3 regions of the Thalassotalea castellviae genome follow, and region 3 is predicted to be linked to each of the others. Evidence: predicted binding sites of a transcription regulator. Region 3 holds the regulator's gene; each other region holds the start of a gene.
What was found. Region 3 encodes MetJ, which represses methionine synthesis genes. Its sites were predicted from a motif close to TAGACGTCTAGACGTCTA; they were not measured.
Positions count from the first base shown of each region.

Region 1: the regulator MetJ is predicted to act here: its motif matches at 2,774-2,791, upstream of serA (phosphoglycerate dehydrogenase).
Region 2: the regulator MetJ is predicted to act here: its motif matches at 1,921-1,938, upstream of RM573_RS16295 (cystathionine beta-lyase).

Region 1 covers NZ_JAVRIF010000002.1:113,352-118,616, reverse strand. Annotated here, with positions in the region: gene thiL (thiamine-phosphate kinase) at 1-856, shown strand, start outside; gene RM573_RS04220 (phosphatidylglycerophosphatase A family protein) at 846-1,307, shown strand; gene serA (phosphoglycerate dehydrogenase) at 1,458-2,687, opposite strand; gene rpiA (ribose-5-phosphate isomerase RpiA) at 2,835-3,491, opposite strand; gene RM573_RS04205 (5-formyltetrahydrofolate cyclo-ligase) at 3,576-4,184, opposite strand; gene RM573_RS04200 (peptide MFS transporter) at 4,311-5,265, opposite strand, start outside.
Region 2 covers NZ_JAVRIF010000012.1:1,927-7,191, reverse strand. Annotated here, with positions in the region: gene RM573_RS16300 (DNA polymerase II) at 1-1,856, shown strand, start outside; gene RM573_RS16295 (cystathionine beta-lyase) at 2,010-3,188, shown strand; gene RM573_RS16290 (DUF885 domain-containing protein) at 3,366-5,222, shown strand.
Region 3 covers NZ_JAVRIF010000004.1:71,616-76,880, reverse strand. Annotated here, with positions in the region: gene RM573_RS09125 (DUF2065 domain-containing protein) at 1-115, shown strand, start outside; gene RM573_RS09120 (adenylosuccinate synthase) at 274-1,572, shown strand; gene RM573_RS09115 (malic enzyme-like NAD(P)-binding protein) at 2,019-3,263, shown strand; gene metJ (met regulon transcriptional regulator MetJ) at 3,356-3,685, opposite strand; gene metB (cystathionine gamma-synthase) at 3,923-5,080, shown strand; gene metL (bifunctional aspartate kinase/homoserine dehydrogenase II) at 5,099-5,265, shown strand, end outside.

The sequences.
Region 1 (5,265 bases), on a different contig from region 3:
AACAGACACTTTAGTTGCAGGAGTACATTTTCCCCATGAAACTGAACCCCGTGCTATAGGTCATAAGGCTATCGCGGTGAATTTATCCGATCTTGCAGCTATGGGAGCTGAGCCATCATGGATATCAGTTGCGATTACCTTACCTGAAATTGATGAAACATGGGTTGGTGAGTTTTGTGCCGGCGTATTTGAACTGTGTGAATATTATAATGTTCAGTTAGTGGGGGGCGATACTACCCAAGGACCATTAAGTATCACAGTTACTGCACAAGGGTTAATACCGTTTGATAAACATATTAGTCGAAGTGGCGCTAAAGCTGGCGATTGGTTATATGTAACGGGTGAAATTGGTGATGCAGCTTTAGCTATTAAGCATTATTACGGTAAAATTGAGCTTTCAAAAGAAACATTAACCGCGACATATCAAAGGTTAAATTACCCTAAGCCTCGGGTATTAGCAGGACAAGCGCTCCGTGAGTATGCTTCTGCTGCGATAGATTTATCCGATGGTGTGCTCTCTGATCTTGAACACATTCGTAAAGCCTCTAATGTTGGGGTAAATATTGTGCTCGAAGATTTACCTCTTTCAAATGAGCTTATCGACACATTAGGGCATGAAGCGGCAATCGAATTAGCGTTACAAGGTGGCGACGATTACGAATTGTTATTTACTGTTTCTGCCGATAATAAAGTGGGCATGGAAACGGCTTTGGCTAATGTAGGCGTAAAGGTTACTTGTATTGGTCAGTTAAATGCTACCAGTAAAGTTACCACCACGCTTAATAGTGAAGTGACTCAAATAAACGCCATTGGATTTGAGCATTTTTCAGCGAAAGATAATTCCCATGAGCGCTAATAAATTCAACTTATCTGATCCTATTCAGTTTCTCGCATTAGGTTTTGGTAGTGGACTTGCGCCGAAAGCGCCCGGTACATTCGGTACAATTGCAGCGATCCCTTTATTATTGTTATGCGCTTCTTTGACCGTAACTCAGTATGCGATGTTAGTTGTCGTGATGTCGTTAATTGGCATTTATTTATGCGGTTATGCTGCAAAAGCGGCTGGTGTACATGATCATCCTGCTATCGTATGGGACGAAATTGTCGGTTTATTTATCACAATGTTTATGCTCCCATTGACGTGGCAAACAATTTTTGTTGGATTTGTTTTATTTCGACTCTTTGACATTGTTAAACCTTGGCCGATTTCTTGGCTCGATAAACATTGTCATGGTGGTTTTGGCATTATGATCGATGATATTGTTGCGGGATTTGCTGCATTAGCATGTATGCACTTAATTTTTTAGTGATTGATTATATTCTTTCCTAATAGGCTCACTTACTTCGGTTGATAAATCATCTGTGCAAGCCAACCCAAGCCAGTTTAAGATAAAAGCCCAAATAGCGATATTTGGGCTTTCGTTTAATTACATGCTGATTAGCTAATCAAACCATTATTAATGCAAGATTCTCGCTTTAATAGTACCTTCAATGGCTTTTAATGCTCGTAAAGCGGTTGCGCTATCCGCAGTTTCAATATCAATAACCACATAGCCAATTTCATCATCGGTTTGTAGATACTGAGCAGCAATATTCACGTTATGCTCGGCAAATGCTTGGTTAATTTTAGTCAAAATGCCCGGCTGATTGCGATGAATGTGTAGTAAACGGCTGGTGCCTGTATGACCTGGTAAAGACACTTGCGGAAAATTCACTGCAGACAATGTTGAGCCATTATCTGAATATTTCGCTAATTTACTGGCGACTTCTAAGCCTATATTTTCTTGAGCTTCTTTCGTGCTACCGCCAATGTGAGGCGTTAAAATCACATTATCAAACTCACGTAATGGTGAAACAAATTCTTCATCGTTGCCTTTCGGTTCCACTGGGAAAACATCAATAGCGGCACCTGCAACTTTTTTGGCCTTCAATGCTTGCGATAATGCGTCAATATCAACAACGGTACCACGTGAGGCATTGATAAAGATAACACCATCTTTCATAGCGTTAAATTCAGCAACCGCCATCATATTTTGAGTTTGAGGGGTTTCTGGTACATGCAAGCTAACAACATCAGATTCAGCAAGTAAGGCATTAAGTGATGAAGCTTGGCTTGCATTACCTAAAGGTAATTTAGTTTCAATGTCATAAAAGCGTACTTTCATGCCAATGGTTTCAGCAAGTATGCCTAATTGCATACCGATATGGCCATAACCAATAATACCTAAAGTTTTTCCTCTGGCTTCCACCGATCCTACCGCAGACTTATTCCACACTCCACGATGCGCTTGTGCACTTTTCTCAGGTATACCACGTAATAAAAGCAATAATTCACCGATGACTAATTCAGCAACTGAACGAGTATTTGAGAAAGGCGCATTAAATACTGGTATTCCTAACTTTTGAGCGGCTTTGGTATCAACTTGGTTTGTGCCAATACAATAACAACCAATCGCCACGAGTTTTTTGGCATGCTTAAGTACATTTTCATTCAACATAGTACGTGAGCGAATACCAATAAAATGTACAGAGGAAATTTTTTCGATCAATTCTTCTTCAGCTAAAGACGTTTTCAAATATTCAATGTTGCTATATCCTTGAGATTTAAGCTCTTCAATAGCGCTTTGATGAACACCTTCTAATAATAAGATCTTAATTTTTTCTTTTGCTAATGATTTATTACTCATGATCGATAATCACTCTTGGTAAAGTTACTAAAACTATTAAAATGTTAATGTAAGGATAAGCTCTCAAACCGCTTACAAAAATCAAATAGATGGCTAGATGCCTAAATCTGATATTAAACTAACATATAGTGCATAAACTCTAAAGTGTTATTTTACTATTTTTGCCCCTTCAGGGGTTCCAAGTATTAAAACATCGGCACCGCGAGCGGCAAACAAACCATTGGTAACAACACCTACCAAGGCATTGATGTCATTTTCCAAGCGTATTGGATCGATTATGTCTAAGTTATGCACATCGAGAATGACGTTTCCGTTATCTGTGATCACGCCTTGACGATAAACTGGATCACCACCAAGTTTTACTAATTCTCGGGCAACATAACTCCTTGCCATAGGGATCACTTCAACAGGTAATGGAAATTTGCCCAAAACTTCAACTTGCTTAGATTGATCGCAAATGCAGATAAAAGATTTTGCCACCGCGGCAACAATTTTTTCGCGGGTAAGTGCAGCGCCGCCACCTTTGATCATATGCATGTGCTTGGTAATTTCATCGGCACCGTCAATGTAAACATCAATAACATCAACATTATTTAAATCAAATACTTCAATGCCGTGAGCTTGTAATCTTTTGGTTGACTCCTCTGAGCTTGAAACGGCGCCTTCAATATCATTTTTCATTGTCGCTAATGCGTCTATAAAGTGGTTAACCGTTGAGCCTGTACCAACACCAACGATAGAATCTTTTTTAACAAATTCTAGCGCTTTGATAGCCGCTGCTTTTTTCATTTCATCTTGAGTCATAGAGGAGGTCCTGTAATTTTTGCCGTTATTATATCAGCCAATAACGGCTGAATATATGTTATCGAAGGAAAAGAAGTATTAAGATTAATAAAATTTAAATTGATGGTTAGGTGTAATAATTTCAGGAATTGGAATATCCCAATGTTCACTGGGAATTGTCTCAACCTGTTGAAAGTCATGAGCTAAGCCAATCGGGTAGGGTTTATTTGTTTTTGCTTTTTGGGCGTACCATTTACTCAGTGTTCTATCGTAGTATCCACCTCCCATCCCAAGCCTTGCTCCTGTCTTGTCAAAAGCAACTAACGGAGTAAAAATGATATCGAGTTGTTCAAGTGGCAAGACATCCAAAACGTTCAATTTCGGCTCTAAAATATGATATTTGTTCCGTTGCATTATGGTGTGTTCATGATAGTGCAAAAATAATAAATGACCTTTACTAAAAGGGTGAAGCACAGGTAAGTAAGTCTTTATGTTTTGCGCCCAACACGCGTGAATAAATTTATCCGTATTTAACTCACCATCATTAGTTAAGTAGATAGCAATAGACTGAGCGGTAAGTACTTTTGGGTGATTGAGTAAACTGCTCGCTAAACGCTGTGACTGTTGTTGCTGGGTTGTTTCATCTAATGATTGACGTTTCTGGCGAATTACATGCCTAATTTCATTTCTAGAAAGTGAATTAGAGGTAGTCATTTTGTCTGATCAGTATGGATTGATAAGTTAACAATAAACGGCGAAGCAAAAAAGTGAAAGTAAAAAAATAGCCAACGATATTGTTGGCTATTTTATAGGAACTGCTTTTATTTTAAGTTGAAATAATTAACTAACTGGCGATGCTGACTTCACGTGTTCAGCCGCTGTATCTTCCGCTTTAGGGTCTTCATCATCAGCAGCAAGGCTTTCCCAAAATCTTGATTTCAAACCAATTAACAACATTACAATCCCGATACCAATACTAAATAAACTAATTTGGAGATATAACGAAGGTATTTGCTCTACGTTATTTGGATCGTAGTTACCCGCTAGTAAACCAGAAATAATATTACCAATTGAATAGGTTAATACGAAAATCCCCATCATTTGACCAGCAAAACGTTTAGGAGAAAGTTTACTAACCGCACTAAGTGCAACTGGACTTAAACATAATTCACCTACTGTGTGTAAAAAGTAAGTGGCAACTAACCAATAAGGCGCTACTTTCATACCTGAAGCGGCGTATTGTGCAGCAAAAAACATTACGATAAAACCACTTGCCATGATGATCAAACCAAAGGCACATTTAATACCGTAAGAGGGGCTAACTAATTTTTTACCTAAGTTAATCCATAATGCAGCGAAGAAAGGAGACAATAAAACAATAAACACAGAATTTAGTGATTGGAACCAGCCTGTAGGTACCTCAAATGAGCCAACTAAACGGTCGGTATAATCACGTGCGAATAAGTTCATTGAAGAACCTGCTTGCTCAAATCCAGACCAAAAACAGGCAGAAGCGATACAAATCAGTAATAATGCCCACAGTCTTTTCTTTTCATTTGGGGTTAAGTTACTGAAAAAGTAAATAACGGCGTAATAAATAACAAAAATAAGCGAGAATGCTATCGCAACATATTGTGCTACCGCTACCGGGTCGATTGAAATAGTACCATTGAAAACTAAGGCTGTGACTATAGCTATACCACCTAATACGGCACCAATTAGTGACCAACTTGTTTTCTGAGCTTTTTCTGACATCGGATAAACAGGGTGTTCACCAACGCCAGCAAGTTTAGGA
Region 2 (5,265 bases), on a different contig from region 3:
AAAAAGTATTGATGATCGGCTCCCCAAATACTTTTGCTAAGTCAAAAAAGCTAAACGACAAGCAAGCCTCTGATATTGAGACGAATATTGTTTGGCTAAGTGATGAACAAACTTTGCTGAAAACTTTGATTGAGTGGATTGAAGTCAATGATCCTGATGTTTTTATTGGTTGGAATGTTATTCAGTTTGATTTTGCTTTGTTACAAAAACGATGTGATTTGTATGGCATAAACTTTACGATCGGCCGTGATGGTCGAGCGCCACGTTGGCGTAAAAATCAAAACAGTGAACAACAATTTATCGACGTAAATGGTAGGATCATTCTAGATGGAATCGACTTATTAAAAACCGCTACATACAATTTTCCAAGCTTTTCCTTAGATTACGTTGCACGAGAATTATTAGGCTTAGCGAAAAAAGTCGACGATGTTGATAATCGCATCAAAGAAATTACCGATAATTTTCATCATGATAAGCTAGCGTTAGCGGCATATAACCTAGAAGATTGCCGATTAGTCACCTTGATTTTTAATAAAACTCAATTACTCGACTTTGCCATGCTACGGGCACAATTAACAGGTTTAACCGTGGATAGAATAGGCGGCTCAGTAGCGGCATTTACTAATTTATATTTACCTAAATTACACCGTGCTGGTTATGTTGCCCCTAACATGGGAGATGGTTTACAAGGACTCGTTTCGCCCGGCGGCTATGTGATGGACTCGATCCCCGGTTTATACAAAAATGTTTTAGTGCTTGATTTTAAAAGCTTGTACCCCAGTATAATTCGCTCGTTTAATATCGACCCTATGGGGATGATCGAAGGATTAAACGATCCTGACAATGCTATTGAAGGCTTTGACGGAGCGTTGTTTTCAAGAGATAAACATTTTCTCCCCGATATTATTAACCAATTATGGCTTGAGCGTGATAAAGCGAAAAAAGAGCAAAACGCCGCATTGTCCCAAGCGATAAAAATTATTATGAATTCATTCTATGGCATTTTAGGCTCTACAGTTTGCCGATTTTTTGATCCTCGTTTATCAGGCTCAATTACCAAAAGAAGCCATGAGTTATTAAAAGTTACTAAAAGCTGGATAGAAGATAAAGGCTATAAAGTGATTTATGGCGATACAGATTCTATTTTCGTTCATGTTGGCAACGATAAAACACCAGACGAATGCAAAAGTTTAGGTGAGGTATTACAACATTTTATTAATGATAAATGGCAAGCAAAACTTAAAGCTGACTTTGATATTGAAAGCCAGTTAGAAATTGAATTTGAGACTCATTTTACGCAATTCTTTATGCCGACTATTAGAGGGCTAGAGGTAGGAACAAAAAAACGTTATGCGGGAATAGTCATTAAAAATGGCCAACAAGCGCTAATATTTAAAGGTCTGGAAAGTGTTCGAACTGACTGGACGGAACTTGCGAAAAAATTTCAACGAGAGCTTTATTTGAAAGTTTTTAATGGCGAAGAAGTAACAAATTATATTATTGATTTTGTTAATAAAACCAAAAATGGTGAAATGGATGACTTACTTATTTATCGTAAACGCATCCGTCGAAAATTAGATCAATACGTGAAAAACGTGCCACCGCATATTAAAGCCGCTCGATTAGCTGATGAAATAAATAATAAAGCTAATAAACCTTTAAAATTTCAAAACAAAGGTTGGATAGAGTACTACTTAACTACGGTTGGTCCGCAAGCAAAAGGTTATGTTAGTGCACCGCTGGATTATCAAGTATACGTAGATAAACAACTTGCCACTGTCGCCGATGCTATTTTGCCGTTTATCGGTACAAGTTTTTCTGAAATTACCGATGCTCAGATGAATTTATTTAATTAATAAAATATCGTTATAAAAAATATCGTGCAACTGATAACTATTCACGTTATAACATTAAAATAAATAGCTATTTAGATGGCTAGATGGTTGTGGTTTGTCATGACCAATTTGCTGTTAATTAGTGATATTCTGCTTAAAAAGAGTACCCATGTGATGAAAAAAGAGACAAAGTTTGTAAATGCCGGTCGACAATCTAAATGGACGCGAGGCGTAGTTAACCCACCGGTAGAACGTGCTTCAACAGTTGTTTTTGACTCTGTTAAACAAATGAAACATGCCACTGTTAATCGCGGTAATCAAGTACTCTTTTATGGCCGTCGCGGAACATCAACCTCTTTTGCTTTTAGTGATGCGATGACCGAATTAGAAGGCGGAGCAGGTTGTGCTATTTACCCGTCAGGCACTGCTGCTATTACCAATGCCATTTTATCCTTTGTAAAAACGGGTGATCATATCTTAATGGTAGACACCGCCTATGAACCAACGCGAGATTTCTGCGACAAAATACTCAAAAATATTGGCGTTGAAACCACGTATTACGATCCGTTAATCGGTGCAGACATTGAATCGTTAATTCAAAAAAATACCTCTGTGATATTTTTAGAATCACCGGGTTCTATCACCATGGAAGTGCAAGACGTACCTGCCATTGCAAAAGTGGCTCATCAACATAATTGTATTGTCATGCTTGATAATACCTGGTCGGCAGGGGTAAATTTTCAGCCATTTGATTTTGGTGTTGATATTTCCATTCAAGCTGCAACTAAATATATTGTCGGCCATTCTGATGTCATGCTGGGTACCGCTATCGCTACAGAAGAACATTGGGAGCAACTGCGTGAAAACAGTTATTTAATGGGACAATGTACTTCTCCTGATGACTTATATTTGGCGATGCGCGGTATTCGTACTTTAGGTGTGAGATTAAAACAGCACCAAGACAATGCTTTAAAAGTAGCGAACTGGCTTGCTACTCGAGACGAAGTTGATGTGATATTGCATCCTGCGTTTGAAAGCTGTCCAGGCCATGAGGTTTTTAAACGTGATTTTACCGGCGGTAATGGTTTATTTTCTTTTGTATTAACACGGGGAAATCAAGCCTCGGTAAATGCACTGTTAGACGGTATGCATCATTTTAAAATGGGTTATTCATGGGGAGGATTTGAAAGTTTAATTCTCGCGAATACTAACGTTGGTAGACTCCGAACGGCTACCCAATGGCCTTACGAACAGCCTTTGATTCGTTTACATATAGGTTTAGAAAATGTTGATGACTTAATTGACGATCTCAGCCAAGGTTTTGCACGATTAAACGCGGTATTAGACGCATAATCTTAACTGCTCATCAATTCTACTGATTTACATACGTAAGGTGCTAAGTGGCACCTTCGTTCAACATTCTTTACTACTTTTATCTTAATTTTCTGCCAATTAATCCCGAAAAGGTTGCGCTTACCTTGTCATTGTGGGAAAAATGAAATCCTTCTTTGATAACAATAAATAGATCCTATGATAAAAAAATCAGTATTAGCCGTTGCTGTTTCATCCGCTTTGATGTTAACCGCGTGTAATGATAGTCAAGAAACTGCCAAAGAGAATTCTGCACAAAGTGCATCAAAAGTTGAAACGTCTGTTGCTGAAACAAACTTAGACGCTTCTGCACAAGCCAATAAATTATTCGACGAATTATATAAAGCTGGTGTGATGCGCAATCCTATGTTTCAAACTTATTTAGGCATAAAGGATGATTACGACAAGTGGAATGATATTTCAGAAGAAAACACGTTAAAAGAACTTGCCATCACTAAAAAGGATCTGGCAACAATTAAAGCCATAGATGTAAGCAAATTAGACGCACAAACTAAAATTAGTCATACCTTATATGTACAAAAACTAGAAAATAGCATTGCTGATCATAAATGGCGTTTTCATAGTTACCCTGTTAATCAAATGTTTGGTCTTCACTCTCAAATTCCTGCTTTTTTGATCAATCAACATTCAATTGCCAATGAAAAAGAAGCACAAGATTATATCTCACGGGTAAAAGGCACAAAAACGTTATTGAAACAATTAGTTGATAACTTAAAACTTCGTGAAGAGCGAGGCATTATTGCGCCTAAGTTTGTTTTTGAACATGTGATTCGTGATTCAAATAACATTATAACTGGTGCTCCCTTTGAAAATGGAGAAGCAAGCACCGTACTTGCTGACTTTACCCGTAAAGTGACTAAGCTAGAGATTGACGAAGAGAAAAAATCAGCCTTAATTAAAGCAGTAGAAACGGCTTTAACAACACATTTAAAGCCTGGATATGAAGATCTCATTACTTATTTAAATCACCTAGAATCAAAAGCTGATGATAGAGATGGTGCTTGGAAATTCCCTGAAGGCGAAGCGTTTTTCAACAACGCTCTAAAACGCACCACCACAACAGATTTAACCGCGAATGAAATTCATGAAATTGGTTTGAGTGAAGTCAGCCGTATTCATGATGAAATGCGTGTAATTAAAGATAAAGTTGGTTTTGAAGGTGATTTAAAAGCCTTTATGGAATTTATGCGTAGTGATAAACAGTTTTACTATGCAGGTGACGAAGCTGGCAAAGCACGTTATTTAAGTGAAGCTGTTGCGTTAATTGACGACATGAAAGGGCGTTTAGATAGCTTATTTTTAACTAAGCCGAAAGCTGAACTAAAAGTTAAAGCCGTTGAAGCGTTTAGAGAAAAGTCTGCGGGTAAAGCGTTTTATCAATCACCAGCGCCAGACGGATCTCGTCCGGGTATCTACTATGCTAATTTGTATGACATGGAAGCAATGCCTACCTATCAAATGGCAGCACTTGCTTATCACGAAGGAATTCCGGGCCATCATATGCAGATGGCAATAAAGCAAGAGCTAGAAGGCCTACCTATGTTTAGAAAATACGGTGGCTATACCGCTCATACAGAAGGTTGGGGTCTTTATAGTGAGATGATCCCGAAAGAAATTGGTTTATATCAAGACCCATACTCAGATTTTGGTCGTTTAGCGATGGAATTATGGCGTGCATGTCGATTAGTGGTAGATACGGGTATCCACACTAAAAAATGGACGCGTGAACAAGGTATTGAATATTATGTAAATAATACGCCTAACGCAAAATCAGATGCCGTTAAAATGGTTGAACGTCATGTAGTCATGCCATCGCAAGCAACTGCCTATAAAATTGGTATGCTTAAAATTGTTGAATTACGTGAAAAAGCAAAAACAGCATTAGGTGAAAAATTTGATATACGTGAATATCATGACATTATCTTGAAAAATGGTCCGGTACCGTTAAACGTACTTGAAGACTTTGTTGCTGAATATATTGCATCGAAAAGTTAAGTCATTTTAAAGCTTAAATCGTTAAAATTAATTATAGCCGTTC
Region 3 (5,265 bases):
AAATAAATGGCGCGCCTATGTATTAAAATTAGCTGAAGAAACTCCACAATCGATTCGATCAATAGGGATCACAATCATAGTAATTGGATTGATAATTCTTTGGTTACTACATTAACATTTAATGAATGCGATAATTATAATCTAATGCTGTTTAACTAAGTTATTCTCTTTATTTGATATTTTGAAATCGTATTAAAATCCAACAAGAATAGCTTGGACTCATTATTATAATTTGATAGAATCCCCGCCTAATTTTCTTACCAATATGTGAACATGGGTAAAAACGTCGTAGTTCTTGGCACCCAATGGGGTGACGAAGGCAAAGGTAAAGTAGTCGACTTACTGACTGATACAGCTAAGTACGTAGTACGCTATCAAGGTGGCCATAACGCCGGTCATACACTTGTTATTAACGGTGAAAAAACTGTTTTACATCTAATACCGTCAGGAGTGTTACGTGAGAACGTAAAATGCTTAATTGGTAATGGTGTTGTACTTTGTCCAAAAGCATTAATGACTGAAATGAAAATGTTGGAAGAGCGTGGTGTTCCCGTTCGCGAACGTTTGTTGATCAGTGATGCTTGTCCATTAATTCTTCCTTATCATAATGCGCTTGATGCAGCTCGTGAAGCTGCACGTGGTAGCAAGGCTATCGGTACGACCGGTCGTGGTATTGGTCCCGCTTATGAAGATAAAGTTGCTCGTCGTGGTTTACGTGTTGGCGACTTATTTAATGCAGAAACATTTGCGTCAAAACTAAAAGAAATTATGGAATACCATAACTTTGCTTTAGTGAACTATTACAAAGCAGAGCCAGTTAATTATGAACAAGTGCTTGCTGATGTATTAGCGGTACGCGAAGTGATTATTAGTATGGTTGCTGACATTGCGGAATTGCTTGATCAAGCTCGTATTGCTGGCGAAAAAATTATGTTTGAAGGTGCACAAGGTACGTTACTTGATATCGACCACGGTACTTACCCTTACGTAACTTCTTCAAATACTACTGCCGGTGGTGTTTCGACAGGTTGTGGATTTGGACCTTGTAATATTGATTACGTATTAGGTATCACCAAAGCTTACACCACTCGTGTTGGCTCTGGCCCATTCCCAACAGAATTAGATGACGAAATTGGTAATCATTTAGGCACAGTTGGCCATGAGTTTGGTGCAACTACAGGTCGTGAACGTCGTTGTGGTTGGTTTGATGCGGTTGCTATGCATCGTGCTACTCAAGTCAACAGCGTGACAGGTTTTTGTTTAACTAAACTTGATGTTTTAGATGGTTTAGAAGAATTGAAAATTTGTACTGGATATCAAACTAAATCAGGTGAAATCATTACTGTTCCGCCAACCGCAGCGGAAGGTTATGAAGAAATCACTCCGGTTTATGAATCTATGCCTGGTTGGTCTGAAAAAACCTACGGTGCAACTTCAATTGAGCAATTACCTGCTAATGCTATTGCTTATATTAAACGTATTGAAGAAGTAACGGGTGTGCCGATTGACCTAATTTCAACAGGCCCAGACCGTAACGAAACTATCATTTTGGTTAATCCATTTAGCGAATAGAGTCTTACGCGTTGATTGTTTTTAAAGGCCACTTTTAAAGTGGCTTTTTTTATATCTTTTTATCGAGCGATATAGCCAATTTGTTGAAAGCAGTAGCCTTGTTTACCTGCCGTGAAAATCACTTTATATTCTGACGCTTGTTTGATCATCAAAGTATGAATATCGCTAACGTTAATGAAATAGCGCTAATCCGAGCGGATAAAGCAAAAATCCTCGAAGGAGAAAATGAAGATCTAGTGATATGTCTTGAATGTAATAGTGAATATTTATACAAGTAATGTGTAATTTCTTATATTAGTGGTAGTGTTTATCTAGGCTATAGAGGTATTACCACATAAATTTAGCTTGAGTTCAGGGTAAATAATGCAATATTATGTAAAAGAAAATGAACTAAAAAAACAAAAATCTATAATATATTAATATATAACGCACTGGGACTACCAATAATGACTGATTTACGCCAACAGGCACTTGATTATCACCAATTTCCAACGCCTGGAAAAATAAGTGTAGAACTTACAACTGCTGCCGAAACTAGCCTGGACCTCTCTCTTGCTTATAGCCCTGGAGTCGCAGAGCCTGTAAGAGCAATCGCTGATAACCCAGATGATGTTTATAAATATACAGGTAAAGGCAATACTGTTGCTGTTATTACTAATGGTACCGCGATTTTAGGTTTAGGTAATTTAGGTGGCATGGCATCAAAACCTGTGATGGAAGGTAAAGCATTATTGTTTAAACGTTTTGCCAATATCAATTCATTTGATCTAGAAGTAAAACATAAAACCGTCGAAGAGTTTGTCTCAACTGTGGCAAACATTGCCGATAGTTTTGGCGGTATAAACCTTGAAGATATCAAAGCGCCAGAGTGTTTTGAAATTGAAAAGGCGTTAATCGAGCGTTGTAAAATCCCGGTTTTTCATGATGATCAGCATGGTACAGCCATTGTTACTGCGGCAGGAATGATCAATGCGCTTGAGATTCAAGGGAAAAACATTAAACATGCAAATATTATTTGTATGGGCGCGGGTGCGGCTGCGATTGCTTGTATGGAGCTTCTTATTAAATGCGGCGCGCAACGTGAAAAAATTTACATGTTAGATACTAAAGGTGTTATCCATACCCGTCGTGATGATTTAAATGAATATAAACGATTATTTGCTAACAATACCGACAAACGTACTTTAGAAGATGTTATTGATGGTGCTGATGTGTTTGTTGGTGTTTCTGGCCCTAATGTTTTATCGGCAGAACATGTGAAATTAATGGCACCTAAACCCGTAATCTTTGCTTGTTCAAATCCAGATCCTGAAATCAAACCTGAATTAGCCCATGCCACGCGTGATGATATCATTATGGCAACGGGTCGTTCTGATTATCCTAACCAAGTGAATAATGTACTTTGTTTCCCGTTTATTTTTCGTGGCGCTTTAGATGTGAGAGCAAGGACTATTAACGACGAAATGAAAGTGGCCTGTGTACATGCTATTCGTGAATTAGCAAAAGAAGCTGTACCTCAGGATGTTTTAGATGCCAGTTGTGAAAGTACATTAACCTTTGGTAAGGAATACATTATCCCTAAACCGATGGATTCGCGTTTGTGTGGCCGTGTAGCAAAAGCCGTAGCGCAAGCGGCAGTTGATTCTGGGGTTGCAGCGTTAGAATTACCTGAAGATTATATGAATAGCTAACCGTCCTTAAATGAAAAAGCTCAAATAAATAATGTGTTTGAGCTTTTGTTGTTTTATCACGAGTGCTCGTGAGTAATAAATTAGACTAGCGATTAGTCATCTTCTATCTCAAATTGGCTAAAATCTGTGACACCTTGTTCTTCTAGTGCTTTACGAACACTGGCTGGTAGCTTCTCAACATTGTCTTTTGCTAAGTCGATATCATCAGGTAATGGTTGCCCGGTAAAGGCATGTAAAAACGCTTCGCATAATAATTCACTATTGGTTGCATGACGAAGATTATTTACTTGACGTCTTGTACGTTCATCCGTCAATACTTTGAGAACTCTTAAGGGGATAGAAACGGTAATTTTTTTTACTTGTTCACTTTTTTTACCGTGTTCGGCATATGGGTTGATATATTCGCCATTCCACTTTGCCATGAATTACCTCTGGTTACTTTTATTATGAGTTTTATGCTTAATTTACGCTGAAAACAGATAAACTATTCATCTTATAGTTTTAAATAGATTTTACTGGTTGTTACCGTCGAGTCAATAACGAATGTGTAGAAGTTTAGATGTCTAAAGTTCTTGACCCGCCAATTTAAAAGATTTAGACTTTTGGACGTCCAAAAGTCTATTTGGTTTTATTGCAGCAAATATTTCACTGAGAGTCATATGAACGATAAAAAAATTGCAACGATTGCAGTACGAGCAGGTATTAACTCTGACGAGCATCATGGTGCTGTTATTCCTGCTATTCATTTGTCGAGTACCTATGCCCTGAAAGGTTTTAATGAGAAGCGACAGTTTGATTATTCTCGTACGGGTAATCCGACAAGAGCAACATTTGCGCAAGCGATTGCTGAATTAGAACAAGGCAGTGTTGGCATAGTCACCTGTACAGGCATGGCAAGTGTGCATTTGATTTGTCAGCTTTTATCTACAGATGACACTGTGGTGATCCCTCATGATTGTTATGGCGGTAGTTATCGACTATTTACCCATTTAGCTAAACGTGGACAATTTAATTTAATTGTTGTTGATCAAAATGATGAGCAAGCATTACACGAAGCGTTACTACAAAAACCTAAATTAGTGCTATTAGAAAGTCCTAGTAATCCTTTATTGCGTTTAGTGGATATTGAAAAAATCACCAAAGCTTGTCATCAAGTTGGCGCATTGGTTGCCGTTGATAACACCTTTTTATCACCGGCATTACAGCAACCATTGTTGTTAGGCGCTGATATCGTTTTCCACTCAACCACCAAATATATCAATGGCCATAGTGACGTCGTTGGTGGCGTGTTAGTCACGAAAGATAAAGCGTTAGGAGAAGAGCTTGCATGGTGGGCTAATTGTATTGGCATTACCGGCTCACCTTTCGATAGTTACTTGGCGTTACGTGGTCTTAAAACTTTGCCTATTCGTATGAGGCAGCATCAAGAAAATGCCAACGCAGTAGCTCAATTTTTAAAAGCCCACGAGGCGGTTAAAGCAGTCTATTATCCAGGTTTTTCCGATCATCCAGGTCATGAAATTGCCAAAAGACAACAATATGATTTTGGTGCCATGATGAGCTTTGAAGTGCAGGGTGGCGAAGAAGCAGTGAAAAAACTGTTTGCTAATTTAACCTTATTTACTTTAGCTCAATCACTTGGCGGCGTTGAAAGTTTAATTAGCCACCCATCAACGATGACACATGCCGGGATGGAACTCGCTGCGCAACTTGAAGCAGGTATTACCCAATCATTAGTCCGTATTTCGGTTGGTATCGAAGACAGTGATGACATTATTGAAGATTTAGCAGCAGGTCTTGCCGCTAGTCAATTGTAGAGCAAAAGTGAAAAGAACATGAAACAGTCTAATGCAGCAGAAAAGTTAACGGCCGATCAAAACCAATTGGCAAAACATGCGATTCAAGTGCATAAATTTGGTGGTAGTTCGTTAGCATCAGCTCAATGTATTGTGCGTGTTGTAGATATTATTCGTCAGCATTGTCAATTAAATGATATTGTCGT